DNA from 2 places in the Paenibacillus sp. Leaf72 genome. Region 2 is predicted to be linked to the other one. Evidence: predicted binding sites of a transcription regulator. Region 2 holds the regulator's gene; the other holds the start of a gene.

Region 1 (8,558 bases), on a different contig from region 2:
TCATTTTCGAATTAAAGCCATTGACAGATTCCCGCTTCCTCCCTATGATTAAGAATGGATTACGGACAGGACGGGCTTATGAGCCTGCAAAACTTCATACTTGAATGAAAATAGGTGCGAAATGTTGGCTGGAACTTATACGTCTTCGTTCGCTTAAAAGGGAAGTTCGGTTAAAGGCCGACACGGACCCGCCACTGTAAAGGGCAGCAGCTTACACAGGCTGCGCTCCCCTCACAAATAAGCCACTGGCTGATGAGCTTCTTTTCGTCGCAAGACGAATAGCAGATGCTTACCCTAGCTGGGAAGGGAAGAGAGGGAGGCCCCAAGTCAGGAGACCTGCCTGTTTTAACATCACTGTTTGACCTACGGTGCTTAGGGAGGTGGTTGGTTATGCCCATTTATTGCAAAATGTCTAACGATTATTTGTTGCTTCATGGCGAGCAGACGCAGATAAGGTTTAGTTATTTAACATAAAAGCATTTCTGACTGCTTTTTAAGGGTCGGGGATGCTTTTTTTAAATATAGAGAAAAGATATGATTTTTCTATCCTTTCTCTATATTTCTACGCGAAACGGTAGCTTTGCCGCCACAGGACGGCTTTCGGCCGTTTACGCTTACTAGAAGGGGAGACAAAAGAAAAATGAACCACACGAAGAAGCCGCTTAGCTTGTCACTTGGAATGATGATCGTTTGCTTGATGCTGGTCCTTGCAGGATGCAGCACGAATGCTGGCCAAAACGCAGAGCAGGGCACGGATGCTGCCTCGGGAAACAACGCTGCTGCCGCTAAAAAAACACTAACAATGGCGTACACTTGGAACCCTGCAGGCGTTGATCCGCATGGCGACGATAGCTGGGATGTTATGCGCTCGGGCGCAGGGGAAACGCTGATTAAATTGAATGAGCAGCTGCAGCCATCCGCTTGGCTCGCGAAGGAATGGAAGCAGGAGGATGCTAATACGTGGACGTTCAAGCTGGAAACGGGCGTAACGTTCCACAACGGCAAAAAAATGGATGCTGAAAGCGTAAAAGCATCGCTGCTGCGTTCCATTGCGAACAGCCATTTGGCGAAGGATTTGCTTCTGGTTAAAGATATTGAAGTGCTTGCGCCTGACGAGCTGAAAATGATTACGACACAGCCGAACTCGGCGATCATTTCCAGCTTGGCTGATCCAAGCACGATTATTCTTGATGTTGACAGCATGAAGGAAGCGGGCAGCTACCCGGCCATGACGGGAGCTTTCAAAATCAAGCAATTTACGAAAGACGTATCGCTTGTTGTTGAGCGTTATGATGGCTATTGGGGGGAACCCGCAAAGCTTTCAGAAGTGACGATGAAGTTTGTAACCGATGGCAACACGCGTCTGATGGCGCTGCAAGCTGGTGAAGTAGATGTCGCAACGGACATTCCGATTGACAGCATTGAGCTGGTAGAGAAGGACAGCAAGCTGGAAGTGCTGTCTGCCCCATCGGTTCGTACACATATGGTATTATTTAATATGAATTCTGCTTTGTTTAAAGAAAAATCGAACCGCGAGGTTGTAGATCAAGCGATTCCGCGCGAGGCGATTATTGAATCGGTTATGCGTGGTTACGGCACGAAAGCGAAAAGCCCGTTCCCGGAAATTTTGCCATTCGGCAAAGTGGCGGAGCAAGCAGCAGGGGAAACGACGGAGCAATTGCTGACCGCTGGCGGCTGGCAGAAAAATGCGGAAGGCATGTGGGAGAAGGAAGGCAAGCCGTTCGAGGCGACGCTCCTTACGTTCCCGCACCGCCCAGAGCTGTCGGTTATGGCAGAGGTTATTCAAAATCAACTGCTTAATGAAGGAATTACCGTGAAAATACGCAAGGTTGAAAATATTGACGCTGAGCTTGCGAAGTCCGATTGGGACCTTGCGATGTACAGCATGCTGACGGCGCAGACGGGCGATCCGCAATATTTCTTGAACATTTTCTATCAAGCTGCTAGCGAATCGAATGTCAGCCATTATGAATCGAAGCCGCTTGAGACGGTAATCGATAAGCTTAACGATACGGCGGATACCGATGCGCGTTATGCGCTTGCGATACAGGCCCAAGATATTATTAATGCTGATTTGCCGCAGTCGTTTATCGTACATCCTGACAATGTATTTGGCGTGAAAAAAGGGGTAACGGGCTTCATACCGCATCCGATCGAATATTATTATGTGACGGCTGAAGTCGATATCCCTTAAGTAAAGGGTGAACTTAAGTATGCTTCGTTTTTGGCTAGAACGCGTCGCGCAAATGCTGCTCGTCATTTTTTGCGTAGCGACGCTTACCTTCATATTAATGCGGGTATCTCCAGGCGATCCGGCGAGAATTTTGCTGACCACGCATAATATCCCGGCCTCGCAGGAGGCGATTGACGCGCTCCGGGAGGAAATGGGACTGACGGATTCCTTGTGGAGTCAATATATAGGCTGGCTAGGCGATGTATTTACATGGCAGTGGGGGACATCTTATATGTCCAAGGAGCCGGTTGCCGGGGAACTGCTCAAAAGGCTGCCCGCCACACTGGAGCTTGCTTCTGCTGGCGCATTGGTCATGCTGCTGGCAACGTGCCTTATAGGCATGGTGACCGCAATCTTTTCAACAGGGCTGCTGGACCGGATAGGCCGAATCCTTGCGCTGCTGGGCGCCTCGATCCCCTCCTTTTGGCTCGGTTTTTTATTGATTTATTTTTTCTCGGTCCGGCTAGGCTGGCTGCCTTCCATGGGACGCGGGGGCTTTGCTCATCTCCTCATGCCGGCGGTTACGCTTGGCCTAGGGCTTGGCGCGGTCTATGCCCGGGTTTTGCGGACGAATATGCTGGAGATGAACAACCAGAACTTCGTCAAAGCATCGCGTGCGAGAGGCTTATCCAAAGGAAGAATATTCATTTTTCAAGTGTTCAAGCATGCCTTTTTGCCGATCTTATCGATGCTGGGGACAAGCTTTGCTTTTATGCTGGGAGGCAATGTGATCGTTGAGACGATCTTTTCCTGGCCCGGTGTAGGCAAATATATTATTGAAGCGATAACGGCGCGGGATTATCCGGTCATTCAAGGTTATGTCGTATTCACCTCCTTCTTGTTTGTCGCAATCCATTTGGCGGTGGAAGTTTTTTATGTGCGCTTGGACCCGCGGCTGCGGGCAAGCTAGGAGGAACTCTTTTTTATGCGGACCCTTTTTCAAAAAAAGAATACAAGCTTGCTGCTTGGCATCGGCCTGTTTGCAAGTATTGTGCTGCTGGGCTTGCTGGCCCCGTGGCTCGCGCCTCATAATCCGCTTCAGGTGAATCTACCGAATCGGCTTCTGGCGCCGAGCGGCGAATATCCTTTTGGCACCGATCATTTGGGGCGCTGCATTTTATCGCGCATTTTATATGGGATTCGGACGACGGTTACGATTGCTTTTGTCATTTTGGGATTGAGCTTATGCATTAGCTTGCCGATTGGGCTGTTAACAGGCTATTTTGGCGGGCGCACCGATCATTTTTTTATGCGGCTGATGGATGGCACGCTCGCTTTTCCTGATTTTGTACTGACAATTGCCATTGTGGGCATACTCGGACCCGGGTTTGCGAATATGATCATCGCGATTGTCATCGTGAGGTGGGCCAATTATGTCCGGCTCATTCGCGGGCTCGTGCTTAAGGTGAGCAAGGAGGATTATTTAATAACAGCCCGCATGTCCGGCAATTCGCATCTGCGGATTATGCGCCGTTATATTTTGCCGCAGATTGCAGCGCCGATCGCTGTGTTCAGTACGCTTGACATTGGAAAAATCGTGCTGCTCATCGCCGGGCTATCCTTCCTCGGGCTGGGCGTTCAGCCGCCTACTCCTGAATGGGGCGTCATGCTGCATGATGCTACACGTTATTTTCAGCTGGCGCCGCATGTCATGATTTTTCCGGGGCTTGCCATCGTAAGCTTCGTATTATCGTGCCAATTAATTGGCGACCGGTTTAAAGAGCAGAACGCTGACGTTCCGAAGGAGGTGTAAGATGGCGGCGAACACTACCAACATTAACAACAGCGCCAACCTTAACGATACCCCGCTGCTCTGCGTTCAAAATATAGAAATTTCCCGGCAGCAAGCTGGAAAATGGCTGCCTATCATCCAAAATGTATCCTTGGAGCTTCATGCCGGTGAAATGGCTGCGCTTGTAGGGCCGAGCGGCTGCGGCAAAAGCATGACTGCCCATGCGCTTGTCGGGCTGCTGGAAACCGGGCTGCGCCTGACAGGCGGGCATATTTTTTATAAGGAGGATGATATTTCCCGTTATGATGAGCGTCGCTTGCAGAAGCTTCGCCGTGAGGAAATCGCCCTTCTTATTCAGCATTCGCTGAGCGGCCTAGATCCGATCCGCACGGTGCGCAGGCAAATGGTCGAGACGTTGAAGCTGCAAGCGAAGCGTTCGCGCAAAGAAATGGAAGCGTATTTGGGCACGATGCTGGAACGGATTGGCTTTGCGGACCCGGCAGCGATTTTGGACGCATACCCTTTTGAACTGAGCGGAGGCATGCGGCAAAGGGTGCTGCTTGCAATGATGCTGAGCACGGAGCCGGCATTGTTTATTGCCGATGAGCCGACGACGGCGCTGGATGCACTCAATCGCGACCGAGTGTTAGCTTTGCTGAAGCAGCTGCAGGCGGATTTCGGCTTGACGGTGCTGCTCATTTCGCATGACGAGCAAAGCGTCCGCAAATTCGCGGATCGTGTCATCACGATGCAGCCGGGCGGGATGGCTTCAGTCCAAGCGAAAGGAAGCGTCCTATGATGATTGTGTTGGAATTGCGTCAAGTGACCAAGGCGTTTCCGCTGCGGCTGCTGAGAAAGCGAAGAGGGCTTAAGGCGAAGGACAGCAGCACGGCCGTTCAAGCTGTGAAGCAGGTTGATCTCGCGCTGCATCGCGGAGAAACGCTTGGGCTTGTTGGGGAAAGCGGCAGCGGGAAAAGCACATTAGCAAGGCTCATTATGAAGCTGGAAACGCTAAGCTCCGGGCAAATTTTGCTCGGCGGACAGTCTATTCATGGACATCATATGAAGGATTTGCAGGTATACAAAAGCGTACAGCTTGTCCTTCAGGACTCTGCATCCTCCTTGCATCCCCGGATGCTTGTTAAAGAGGTGCTGGCAGAGCCAATGCGCAATTTTGGAGCTAAGCATCCGCTGGAAATTCGGGACTTAAGCAAACAGCTCATGCGCGCCGTTGGCCTGGACGAGAGCTTTCTAGGCAAGCTGCCGCATCAGCTTAGCGGAGGGCAGAAGCAGCGCGTATGCATTGCGAGAGCGCTGGCGGTGCGCCCGGAAGTGATTATTTTCGACGAGTCGTTAGCCAGTCTCGATCCTTTATCGCAGACTTCTATCGTGTCGATGCTCCAGCAAATTCAGCGGCAGCAAGAGCTGGCCTACTTGTTCATTACGCATGATTTGGCGCTTGCCCGTCAGCTGTGCGACCGGATCGCGGTCATGTACCAGGGCGAAATCGTGGAAACGTTTAGTGAATGGGAGGAAGGCAAGCTTAAGCATCCGTACACCCATGCTTTATTTGCGACGCTAGAGGAGCACGTGGACGAAAGCTCAGTTGAAAACGCGGAGAAGGAACTGCCCTATGAGCTTGTAAAAAGCTAGCCCTCCTTCGGTGTTTCTCTTACGCGCATAATATTGGAAACTCAGTGGAACCCTATGCAATAAAAAGGCACAAAGGGGTTCAAACATGATGCTAATGAGCTTATGGAAGCAGCTAAAAAGAAAGCTTCGCCGCCGTCCGCTTTGGACGCTAGGCAGTATCGCCTTGCTCGCCGTCACGCTAGCGGGTACTGTCTGGCATCCTGCGAAGGCGGCTGCGGCCATCAACCTGGCAAGCGCCGTCGCCAATTTTGCCGATTCAGCGTCTGGCGCTAATCCCGTAGGCGTAGGAGCAGCATCTAGTGCAGGAGCCGCCAGCGGCCCCTCTTCTGAGCTGCTGCGCGAGCTGCGGGAGCAGCAGGAGCCAGTCAGCGTCATGCTGCGCCGCTACTATCTATGCGGCGAGGAGAGCAGGCCGCTTGGGCGCATGACTTCTCTCCAGCTGATCCGGCTGCTCGAGGCGAATGGCGAATGGCATGCAAGCTTCGATAAAAAAACGAGCCGGGTGCTGGTTGAGCAGACGGTGGATGAGTTTTCGAAGCATTGCCAGAATGAAGCGTATATGGGCGTGGACAGGCAGGGGAATTTATCGCTGTTTGAGGGGGCCCCCCAGCAGGAGAAGGTGCTAAGAACTTTTTTTCAACTGGATATTGGGTATTTGGAAAGCAGCTTGCCCCGCGACAAAGTAGAGCAGCTGACCCACGGCATTAAAATCAATGACATCGAAGAGTTTAACAGCGTCCTGTCTACCTTTAGCGACTATGAGCTGGGACATGGCAAACCGGCTAAACGATCCGCTTATTAGATGAAAATAGCAGCCCGGAGGACGTTCTTATAGAGGACGTCCTCTTCTTGTTGTATAATGAATGATGGTGTAAAGAAAATCGGCTGCTCCTCGACACTTTCCTCAAACGCATGTTCTCATCCTTTCTGTCTTTTGGTATAATAGGAGAAATAAACGGCAGGAATAAGGAGTTGGCGGTTTGCGCGTTCTAGGCATAGATCCCGGTATTGCGATAGCGGGTTTTGGTTTCATTGATAAACAGGGTCATAAGCTTAAGCCCGTTCAGTATGGCTGTATTCAGACGGAGGCGCATACGCCGCCCGAGGAGCGGCTCATTCAAATTTATGATTCGGCTGTTGCCCTAATGGATAAGTACAAGCCCGATTCGGTTGCGGTGGAGAAGCTGTTCTTCAACCGGAACGTATCAACGGCGTTTGCGGTTGGTCAGGCGCGGGGGGTTATTATTTTGGCGGCGGCGCAGCGCGGGCTTCCGGTTGCGGAATATACGCCGCTGCAAGTTAAGCAGGCTGTTGTAGGCTACGGCAAGGCGGAAAAGCGCCAAGTGCAGGAGATGGTCAAGATGTTCCTGAATTTATCGGCCATTCCGAAGCCCGATGATGTGGCGGATGCGCTGGCAGTGGCCATTTGCCATGCCCATTCGGCAGTTTTAGTCCAAAAAATTAATGAGGCGGGACGATCATGATTGATTTTTTACGAGGTATAGTGTCCCATGTTGAGCTGGAGTATGTGGTGCTGGATGTACGAGATGTCGGTTACCGGGTGTTTACGCCGAATCCCTATGCGTTAGCGAAAAGGGAAGAGCCTGCAACCCTATATATTCATCATTCCGTTCGCGAGGATGCGATTTTGCTGTACGGGTTTGCAACGCGCGAGGAACAGACGCTGTTCCGCAAGCTGCTGGAAGTATCGGGCATTGGGCCGCGCGTGGCGCTGGGCATACTCGCAGGAGGCAAGCCAGAAACCGTTATTGCTGCCATTCAGCAGGAAAACATTACGTTTCTTACGAAGCTGCCGGGCATTGGCAAGAAGACGGCGCAGCGGATGATTTTGGATTTGAAGGACAAGCTTGCAGGCATCGCAAGCGATGCGGCAGTGCTGTCGGCGGCGGGCGCTTACCTGGAGCCTGATTTATTCCAAAGCGGAAGCGGGCAGGGAGCAGGCACCGCTTGGGAAGAAGCGCGTGAGGCACTCGCAGCGCTTGGTTATACAGCTGCGGAGCTTGACCGGGCATGGCATGGCTTGCAGCAGACGGTGATTCCAGAGGAGACGGTTGATTCCCTCATGAAGCGCGCTTTGCAGCAGCTGTTTAAAGGTTGACGAAAAGGAGCTGAGCACGGATGGACGAAAGAATTATTTCCGCCAACCTTATGATGGATGATCAGGCGGTGGAGCTAAGTCTGCGTCCTCGTTATTTGGCTGAATATATCGGTCAATCGAAGGCGAAGGAAAATTTAAAAGTATACATAGACGCGGCAAAGCTTCGCAAGGAAGCGCTCGATCATGTATTGCTTTACGGGCCGCCCGGACTTGGAAAAACAACGCTGTCGAACATAATCGCCAATGAGCTTGGCGTAAACCTGCGTACGACATCGGGACCAGCTATTGAGCGCCCAGGCGATCTCGCTGCCCTGCTGACGAATTTGCAGGAGGGCGACGTGCTGTTTATCGATGAAATCCATAGGCTGCACCGTACAGTAGAAGAAGTGCTTTATCCGGCAATGGAGGATTATGCGCTCGACATTATGATCGGCAAAGGGCCAAGCGCAAGATCCGTACGGCTTGATTTGCCGCCTTTTACATTAATTGGCGCAACGACAAGGGCGGGGCTGCTTTCCGCTCCGCTGCGGGACCGCTTCGGCGTCATCAGCAGGCTGGAGTTTTATACGGTTGATGAGCTTGCTTATATTATTTCGCGCTCGGCGGAAATTTTCGATATTTCCATCGTAGGCGAAGCATCTCAGGAAATTGCGCTGCGCTCCCGTGGAACACCGCGAATTGCCAACCGCCTGCTCAAGCGGGTAAGGGATTTTGCCCAGGTGCGTGGCGATGGCATTATAACAGACGAAATAGCAAGCTCGGCGCTGGAGCTTCTGCAGGTTGATCCGATGGGACTGGAC
Region 2 (8,558 bases):
GTCCAGCCGACAGCTCCCATATTATCCTCATATTGCGCAATCGTACTAGCACCAAAGATTGGGGACGTAATGCCTTCCCTTTGCAGCAGCCAATTCAGTGAAACTTGAGCAGGTGTTTTATCAAGTTCCTTGGCAGCTGCTAATACAGCATCCAAAACAGCAAAGTTTTGCTCATTTGCCCGGTTTGCCCAAGCACTTTCGCCTACTTTGCTTGTCAATCTGCCCTCTGTCGGCTCTGTGCGATCATACCTGCCGGTCAGAAAACCGCCACCAAGCGGAGCCCATGGAATAACGCCAACGTTTTCTTCTAGGCAAAGCGACATCATTTCGCGATCCATCTGGCGACTAACGAGGCTATATTGAGGCTGCAGCGAAACAAAGCGTACATACCTATTAGCATCGCTCCATGCCAAAGATTTCATAAGCTGCCATGCAAAAAAGTTAGAACAGCCGATGTAACGCACCTTGCCTGATGTGACAAGATCATCGAGCGTCCGCAGCGTCTCTTCAATCGGCGTAGCATGATCCCATACATGAACCTGATACAAGTCAATGTAATCGGTTTGCAGTCGCTTGAGGCTCGCTTCCACGCCGTCCATAATATGCTTGCGGGACAGCCCTACTCCATTAATATCAGGAGATGTTGTCATTCTAACCTTTGTAGCAACAACCATCTCAGAACGACGGCCTTTAATCGCTTTTCCGACGATCTCTTCAGAGCGTCCGCTTACATAAACGTTCGCCGTATCGAGAAAATTGCCGCCGCGCTCCACAAAACGATTGATCATCTCAAGCGAATCCTGCTCATTCGTTGTATTGCCAAATGTCATCGTTCCAAGACAAAGTTCAGAAACAGCTAGTCCACTACGTCCAAGCAGTTGGTATTTCATAAAATGATGACCGCCTCTCCCATTAAAATAATTAATGCTGTGGCTTCTCGTCTCCCGCTTCACTCTCTTCATCTTCTACGAATTTAATCGTATCAAGCTGTTGGCGAAAATTGCTTTTAAACTGCTCCATATATTTACTGCGCAGCTCAGCCCGTTCCGTCAGTTCCTCGGGCGTCAAACCGACTGTTTTATTTTTACGGGATAATTCATTAATTCTGGCAATAAGCTCTTCCATTGATTGCTCACCTCACTTGCTGTACTTTTCCCAAACTCTTTCTACTTTGACATTACCAATACGCTGTTGTCAAGGTGAAACGGCTGTCGCCGTCCTTTGGCGGCGCAGCGCGTTTCAGTCCGAGAAATATAGAGAATGGATGAGAAAATCATATCCTTTCCTATATTTCAAGAAAATGGGGCTATAATTAAATACAGAATAGATCGTACAACGATAATGCTATCATTGTTCCGATCTATTCTGTATTTAGGTCGAGTATTCACGCTTCAAAAGTTACGAAGAACAGCTACATGATTTCCGTCATGCAAACAGCTTGCGTATAGTATAGAGGCATGCTTCTTAATGAAGCTATGGAGAAGGAATGACCAGCTTCTGCCCAGGCCATATATCTGGCGACGACAGCTGGTTGCGTTCCCGTATTTGATAAACGGACCAGCGTATATCATCAGAACTGTCCGAGTATTTACGTGCAAGCTCCCATAATGTATCGCCTTGCGCAACCACTACCGTCTGTTCTCCAGCAGACGCTGGCGCAACATGATTCACTGAAGCTTCTGTGCGCACCAATAAAAAACCAGAAAACAATACGATAAACAGAGTCAGACACACCGCCAACTTCAAAGCATAGTTGCTAAATCCAGCCATGCTGATTTGCCATTTCATCTTTGCCGCCTTAACAGGCGCTTTCTCTGAGAAAATAGATTGATAGGATTCTGGATAAATGATCATTGCCCTCACTCCCAAACGTTTGTTCTGTTTCGATATTAACACGAACATTTGTTTGTGGTCAACAGACAATGCGAACTTTTGTTTTTAGGAACTTATGTTTGTACGAACGGCGGTTCCATGTTATAATTTGAGAAATAAATACTCATATTGCACTTCGAATGAAGTGCATGGATCAAAGTTTCAATCAAAATTCATGTCGCACTCATCATGGAGTGCGTGAACTGGAGTGATCGTGTTGTCCAAAGCTTCCAATCGCCAGCAGTCGATTCTGGAATTTATAAAGAACGAAGTTCGCGAGAAGGGTTATCCGCCTTCCGTACGTGAAATTGGAGAAGCAGTTGGACTTGCTTCAAGCTCGACTGTACACGGTCATCTGGACCGTCTGGAGAAGAAAGGGCTTATCCGCCGCGATCCAACTAAACCTCGCGCTATCGAGATTTTGGATCAGGAAGATGTCGACGGGATTATCCGTCCTGCTGTTACCCATGTACCGATCGTCGGTAAAGTTACTGCCGGTGTGCCGATTACCGCTACTGAGAATATTGAAGAATATTTCCCCATCTCTTCCCATTACGTAGGAGATGATGATGTATTCATTCTTAATGTCATTGGCGAGAGCATGATTGAAGCCGGCATACATAACGGCGACTACGTTATTGTACGCCAGCAGCAGACCGCTACTAACGGTGATATTGTGGTCGCCATGACTGAGCACGATGAAGCAACAGTCAAAACCTTTTACCGCGAGAAGGATCATATCCGTCTCCAACCGGAAAATGTAACCATGGAACCTATCCGCCTGAAGAACGTTACGATTTTAGGCAAAGTCATCGGCTTGTTCCGGGATTTTCATTAATCGTTGAAATTTCATACCCTTCATACTTGAATAAAGCTGCATCCTTGACCGCACTAGAAACGGGTTGGATGCAGCTTTTTAATTTAGGCAGAGGATTTTTTCAGCTCTCGGTCTTCCTACTCAGACTGCCTCGGTATGACGACATTTAGGAAAGCTTGAACAACCCAAAAACTCTCCACGCGCACTTTTACGACGAACTAATGGCTGGCCACATTTTGCACATGCTACTTCTGTCCTTATTTGCTTCGTAATCATTTTCTCAGTATTGTTTTGTTCTGTGTCGGTATGTGGTGTTGGAATTGATCTATTGGCATTGATCTTCAAAATCATTTCAATGAGCTCTGCTCGATCAATAAGCCGAACTGTATTTGATTTTGCTAGGGTGATTGCAGCTTCTGTATATCCACTGTTGGAAATGACCCATGCCTCATTTGCCGAATAATGTGCGATAGAAGCCTGTGCTTCTTGAACAGCCTTAATCCCGACATTTTTACTATAACGTTTAGCTTGAACGACCACCCTTTGCGCGCCTTTTGCTATAACAAGATCTGCCCCGAAATCTCCTGCTGCCTGCGTCACCGTTACCTTATAGCCATGAGCCTCTAAAAGATGTCCAAGATACTTCTCGAACTGTCGGCCCTCCATCTTATCTATTTCTGCGATACCGGAACGCTTAAGGCGTTCATTACGTTTGCGAGCAATTGATATCGCTACAATTGCATACAACATCATAACCGCACCAAATGCAACACCCGCAAAAATAAAAGAATTTGTAAGCTTATAGGCACCAAAACCAGCACCCAGCATAAGTAGCAGCACAAATGCTTGTACCGGGTCCAATTCCTCTTTCTTCCTTCTACGTTTTGCCATATTTAGATCCCCTTTGTTCAACATAATATACCTTATATCGGCATATATAATAGGAATTTGTACCTAATAATGAAAAATACATAAAAGTTATCAGTCTACTCACTTTACTTAACTTTGTTTCATCACAATCAGTAGTATCGATTTTCACAATAACTAACACCATATAAAAAGGCTAACACATAGCACTACTGATATCTTCATCAGTAATACTCGTGTCAGCCCTCTCCAAATTTACAGTCGGTTACCGGTATGTATGCTATTGTTTCATCATTCATTTGATGTCATGGATCTGATCGAACCCAGCGAGGAAGAGCTCAACATCCCGTAATCAACAGTATAGCGGAGTGAAACTAATTTCAATTCGCTGGACTGTGAGACGAAAATGAATGCGGCTTTATCTCCCCGCTGCCTGGAACTCGATCATTCCTGCTTTAATATCTTTCTGTCTCTATAATGATATTTGTTTCCCTCTGTTTTACATTTTTAATATAACACAGGATACTAATACGTTTTGTCGTTTTTTGTCGAAATATTTAATCGTTCGATACTAGTATCGATTTTTATTGACATAATAATGAAAATGTGTATTAAAAAAGAGCTAACCCATTTCTGGATTCAGCCCTTTTTTAGTAAGTGTTCCACTAAAGGTAGTTTTCCTTTAGCTACGTTTGCTGTATAACCACCTTCGAAATGCGCAGTTATTGCGTAAAATGTTTTAGTAACCTCTCGAATATGCTCTACGTTCACTAGGTTGTTAACATCCAGCGCAACAAATCCCAATGGCAAAAATATTTGTTTGCATGCTTCAAGTGTCGTTATGAATGTAAAAAGGCCCTTAGTGGTATGGAATCTCGGAATGTGATAGTTTTTTTTGGGTTGGAATATATCTACAAAAAAAACTTCACCTAATTTGAATGTATCAAACTGATCTCCATCGATTTCCCCATCATAAATTCGTTGTCCTAGAATCTCAGTCATTAGATCCATATGATATCCACTCTACTTACGAAGTTCTTTTGGGATAGGTTGAGCCCCAATGAACCCTTTTCGATTTCCACTTGCGACGGAACGCTCAGCGTCTTTTTGCAGTTTTTCTGCAATTTTACGCGCTAGTTTTTGCATCATATTCAGCACCTCCGTCCCTTTGATGAATGGATACCAATACCATCTGAGCGAAAAAAACTAAAGTAACTACATCTGATTGAAAAAATATATTTGACAAAATGAGCAACAAAGGTAAGTTCCTTTCACTGCCCCTACTCCAGCAAATCAATAACGTTAAACTCAACAATATCAATATTATCATGACTGTACCACTTAAGACAATATGTGGAATTATAGATAAAAGGCAAGTTGAGACAATCACACACGTTGTTAAGGACTTAAAATGAAAGCCTCCAGTAAACTTCCTCAGAGTCCAAAAAGCCACTAGACCAATTAAAGTCTGTATAAATGATTCAGTTGCAATCCCAATAATCAATGTAACAGCGATTATAGTTGCAGAACAAATCCGATTACCCAAAGAATAGGCCATCACTTCTACAGATACGCTGCCCTCAGGATCTAACCTTTTTATGAAAAGCGCCATTCTTTGTGATATAAACTCTATCATCCTCTGATTCTCTCCTTCTAGAGAGGAAATATAGGGTGCCAAGTATCAATAATACTAGGGGGTAAGCGTACAAGGCTGCGTCGTAATGAACGGTCAAAAATAAAGATGTCGTGATTATGGCTACAGCAGCTAATGTAGATATTGCAAGCATTCCGTTCGTTCCGGTAAATAGTTTTTCCTTGCGGCTTAAATCATGCGGAGGAATGACGATAAAAGTAAATCCGTAATTAAATACTGTAATCAGCCATCCGACCGCCAACGAAGCAGCGTCTGTGAAAAATTGAATCGCAATAACCCCGTTCCCTCCTGTATTCTGAGCAACAACATCGCTAACACCTAACGCTGTCACGGCAAAATAGATCGGAAACTGAATACATACATAGGCGGCATAACCTACCGCTACCATCAAACCAGAATAAACAAGTCTAATTTTAAGTGAATACCGAAAAAACGCTGCGAAGATTAAAAATTGCCCAAATATATCTATGTATGGTGATAACCCAACCACAACCCGGACTGCATATGACCAACCGGCCACCCCAATGCAAATAAAAAGGACATTCCATTTATATGCTGCAAGTGGCTGCCTATACGATTTAATCATCAATACAACCATCGCAATTGCATCCAATATGCTAAAAAGCAAATAACTCGCTGTCTCCATTTATAGCGCCACCATCTTTTATTTTAAATTTTGGTTTTCAAATTTATTACTTTCATCATTGCATGATCGCAACTCTGTTGGCAAGACAGAATTTTAATACCTGACGGAAATACACGATCATAAAGAACCTCCACATAAAAAACAATCCATATTATGATTTTTATAACCAACTGATTGTTACGAATATCTTTCCAAAAACAGTGCAACCTTAAATAAAAAAGGGAGCGTGAAATTATTATGCATACCGTCTGGAAAGGCGCTATTAGTTTCGGGTTGGTGCACGTGCCGATCAAAATGCACTCTGCAACGGAAGACAAGGATATATCATTTCGCAGTCTCCATAAAGAGTGCGGCATGCCGATTAATTACGCTAAGACATGCCGTCATTGCAATAAGGAGATTAGTCCGGAAGAGATCGTTAAGGGATTTGAGTATGAAAAAGGTAAGTATGTAATTGTCAAAGAAGAAGAGCTTGAAGCTATCAAGCCTGATTCCGCCAAAACTATTCAGATTCTTGATTTTGTAGACTTGGCCGAAATTGACCCGGTCTATTATCAAAAAGCCTATTACCTTTCCCCTGACATGGCAGGTGCTGGCGCATATAACTTGTTGCTTGAAGCCATAAAACAAACTGGAAAAATCGGCATAGCCAAAATATCTATTCGCAGTAAAAGCAGCCTAGCAGCTGTCAGAGTAGTGGGAAATTGCTTATGTTTGGAAACGATGTTTTTTCCAGACGAGATTAGGGCCATATCCCAGGTTCCTAACATACCTGTGCAAACAACGATTAATGATAAAGAGCTCGATATGGCTAAGATGCTGGTAGAACAGCTCAGCGAACCGTTTGATCCTGCCAAATATACGGACGATTACCGTATCGCATTAACTGAATTGATTCAACAAAAAATAGCAGGACAGAGTGTTGATATTGTATCTGCACCAACAGCTGAAGGAAGGACCAATGTCATTGATCTTATGGCCGCGCTACAAGCAAGCTTGGATGCTACAAAATCCGCCGCCATGCCTCCAAGTGCTCCCTCAACTAAGAAAAAGAGAACAGCCAAAGCAAAGGGTAACGTATCATGACCATGCAGCTCCCTTCTGTCCCTATGGCTCCAATAACCTCTTCCAATATTCCCCAAGGACCCGAATGGGGTTATCAAATTAAATGGGACGGCGTGCGCACTTTGGTCCGCTTAGATGGTTTAGGGAGGGTTGAACTATTCGGACGAAGGCTGGAGCCGCGTAATCATACTTTCCCGGAAATAGTGGCATTATTAGAGCCGATCCGCGTTGGCCCTTGTATCTTGGATGGAGAAATCGCCTATTTCGATGGAGTGCGTCCAAATTTTCAAAGGGCCAAGTTAGGGGTGCGAAAACGCACCCCCGATGATGGCCTTATATTTGTAATGTTTGATATGATCAATTCGAATGGCGAGGACATTCGCAAACTCCCTTATAAAGAACGTTTTGAGAAACTGAAAGCCTCATTTCCAGAGAAAACGCCTCGACTCTTTGTAACCGATTTGCATTCCGATGGACAAGCACTTTGGAATTGGCTCAATGAACGTGAATGGGAAGGAATTATCTCGAAAAGATTAGATAGCCCTTACATGGAGGGAAAAAAACATCAATATTGGTTTAAAAAACGCAAAGAAGTACGGATAGTCGCTGACGTCGTCGGCTTAAAACTGCGGGATGGACTTGTTTCAAGCCTTGTCCTGCGATATGAAAATCGTTACATCGGGCACGTTTCGGGCTTGGATCAAGCATCCAAGCAAGTACTTCATCAGTTTATGGTAGATCATCCTGGTGAGTGCCCTTTTAAAGAGCTAACTCCTGGCATGGTAAAATCTGATGTTGTGTGGCTTTCAGTCCCCTTCCCAGCTCGTGTTACAGCTCTGGAATTTACTGATTCCGGACTACTTCGCCAGCCTAAACTACTCGGATTTGGGGACAAATAATAATCAAATATTAGAAGGGTACTTAAGCAAATAGCTCAAGTACCCTCTATTATGACTCATATTATTCACTCGACTCAATAATCCATTAATCTATAATTAGCTTAGATATTACATTTGGAGTTACCACATTCACCATTACAGGTGGCACGATCTTTTTTTAAATAAGGGATGCCCTTATCAATAATTCTAAATGTTCTTCATTTAAATTAAAGCTTATGCTCATTTCATATTCCTTCATTAATATTCTCTCCTGTGTGTAGTTTCATCAAGAATCTTCTATATATAAAGTAACGACTAGTAGAATCTCCTTAAAACTATATTTATAATTTGATCCATAGGCAAACGAAAGGAGACGAATCCTGTGGCATCCCTTGAATTGGGGGATAGCCGGCTGCCCGAACACTTAAAGCGCATGAAGATGACACAAGCCGAATTTGCACGGGCACTGGAAGTGGATCGTCAGTTTATCCAACAGATACTCAAGAAAGAAAGACGATTCTCTTTTATCCATCCCCCCCTTTCGCTAACCCTCCATCTAGCAAGAAAGCCGACACAAAGTACGCTTCTTATCAGCGTCATTGTGTCGGCCCGGTCCGGCTTCTTACCATAAAGTCACCAACTTTTTTATTTAGTGCTTTTTGAGATTTTACTCTTGTCTATATCATCAGACAGCACGAGTTGTCGCAAATTTTTATTAAACACCATTGTGGTGATCTGATACCTGAATGCCCATCCCTC

What was found. The regulator LexA, encoded in region 2, represses DNA repair genes until DNA is damaged. The targets are predictions, from matches to a motif close to CGAACATATGTTCG.
Region 1: a site for LexA is predicted at 6,545-6,558, ahead of ruvC (crossover junction endodeoxyribonuclease RuvC). Genes of this name have one in related genera too.

Annotation. Positions count from the first base shown of each region.
Region 1 is NZ_LMLV01000030.1:406,911-415,468, forward strand. Features, by position in the region: cobalamin riboswitch at 96-358, shown strand; gene ASF12_RS23045 (ABC transporter substrate-binding protein) at 641-2,215, shown strand; gene nikB (nickel ABC transporter permease) at 2,235-3,164, shown strand; gene nikC (nickel transporter permease) at 3,180-4,007, shown strand; gene ASF12_RS23060 (ATP-binding cassette domain-containing protein) at 4,009-4,785, shown strand; gene ASF12_RS23065 (ABC transporter ATP-binding protein) at 4,782-5,639, shown strand; gene ASF12_RS23070 (BofC C-terminal domain-containing protein) at 5,725-6,441, shown strand; gene ruvC (crossover junction endodeoxyribonuclease RuvC) at 6,620-7,123, shown strand; gene ruvA (Holliday junction branch migration protein RuvA) at 7,120-7,758, shown strand; gene ruvB (Holliday junction branch migration DNA helicase RuvB) at 7,779-8,558, shown strand, end outside.
Region 2 is NZ_LMLV01000031.1:436,956-445,513, forward strand. Features, by position in the region: gene ASF12_RS25300 (aldo/keto reductase) at 1-890, opposite strand, end outside; gene ASF12_RS25305 (DUF896 domain-containing protein) at 922-1,125, opposite strand; gene ASF12_RS25310 (LysM peptidoglycan-binding domain-containing protein) at 1,474-1,854, opposite strand; gene lexA (transcriptional repressor LexA) at 2,090-2,710, shown strand; gene ASF12_RS25320 (restriction endonuclease) at 2,831-3,580, opposite strand; gene ASF12_RS25325 (LytTR family transcriptional regulator DNA-binding domain-containing protein) at 4,196-4,567, opposite strand; gene ASF12_RS36210 (hypothetical protein) at 4,580-4,705, opposite strand; gene ASF12_RS36675 (accessory gene regulator B family protein) at 4,683-5,192, opposite strand; gene ASF12_RS25330 (hypothetical protein) at 5,137-5,856, opposite strand; gene ku (non-homologous end joining protein Ku) at 6,094-6,942, shown strand; gene ASF12_RS25340 (ATP-dependent DNA ligase) at 6,939-7,820, shown strand; gene ASF12_RS25345 (helix-turn-helix domain-containing protein) at 8,182-8,430, shown strand; gene ASF12_RS25350 (hypothetical protein) at 8,445-8,558, opposite strand, start outside.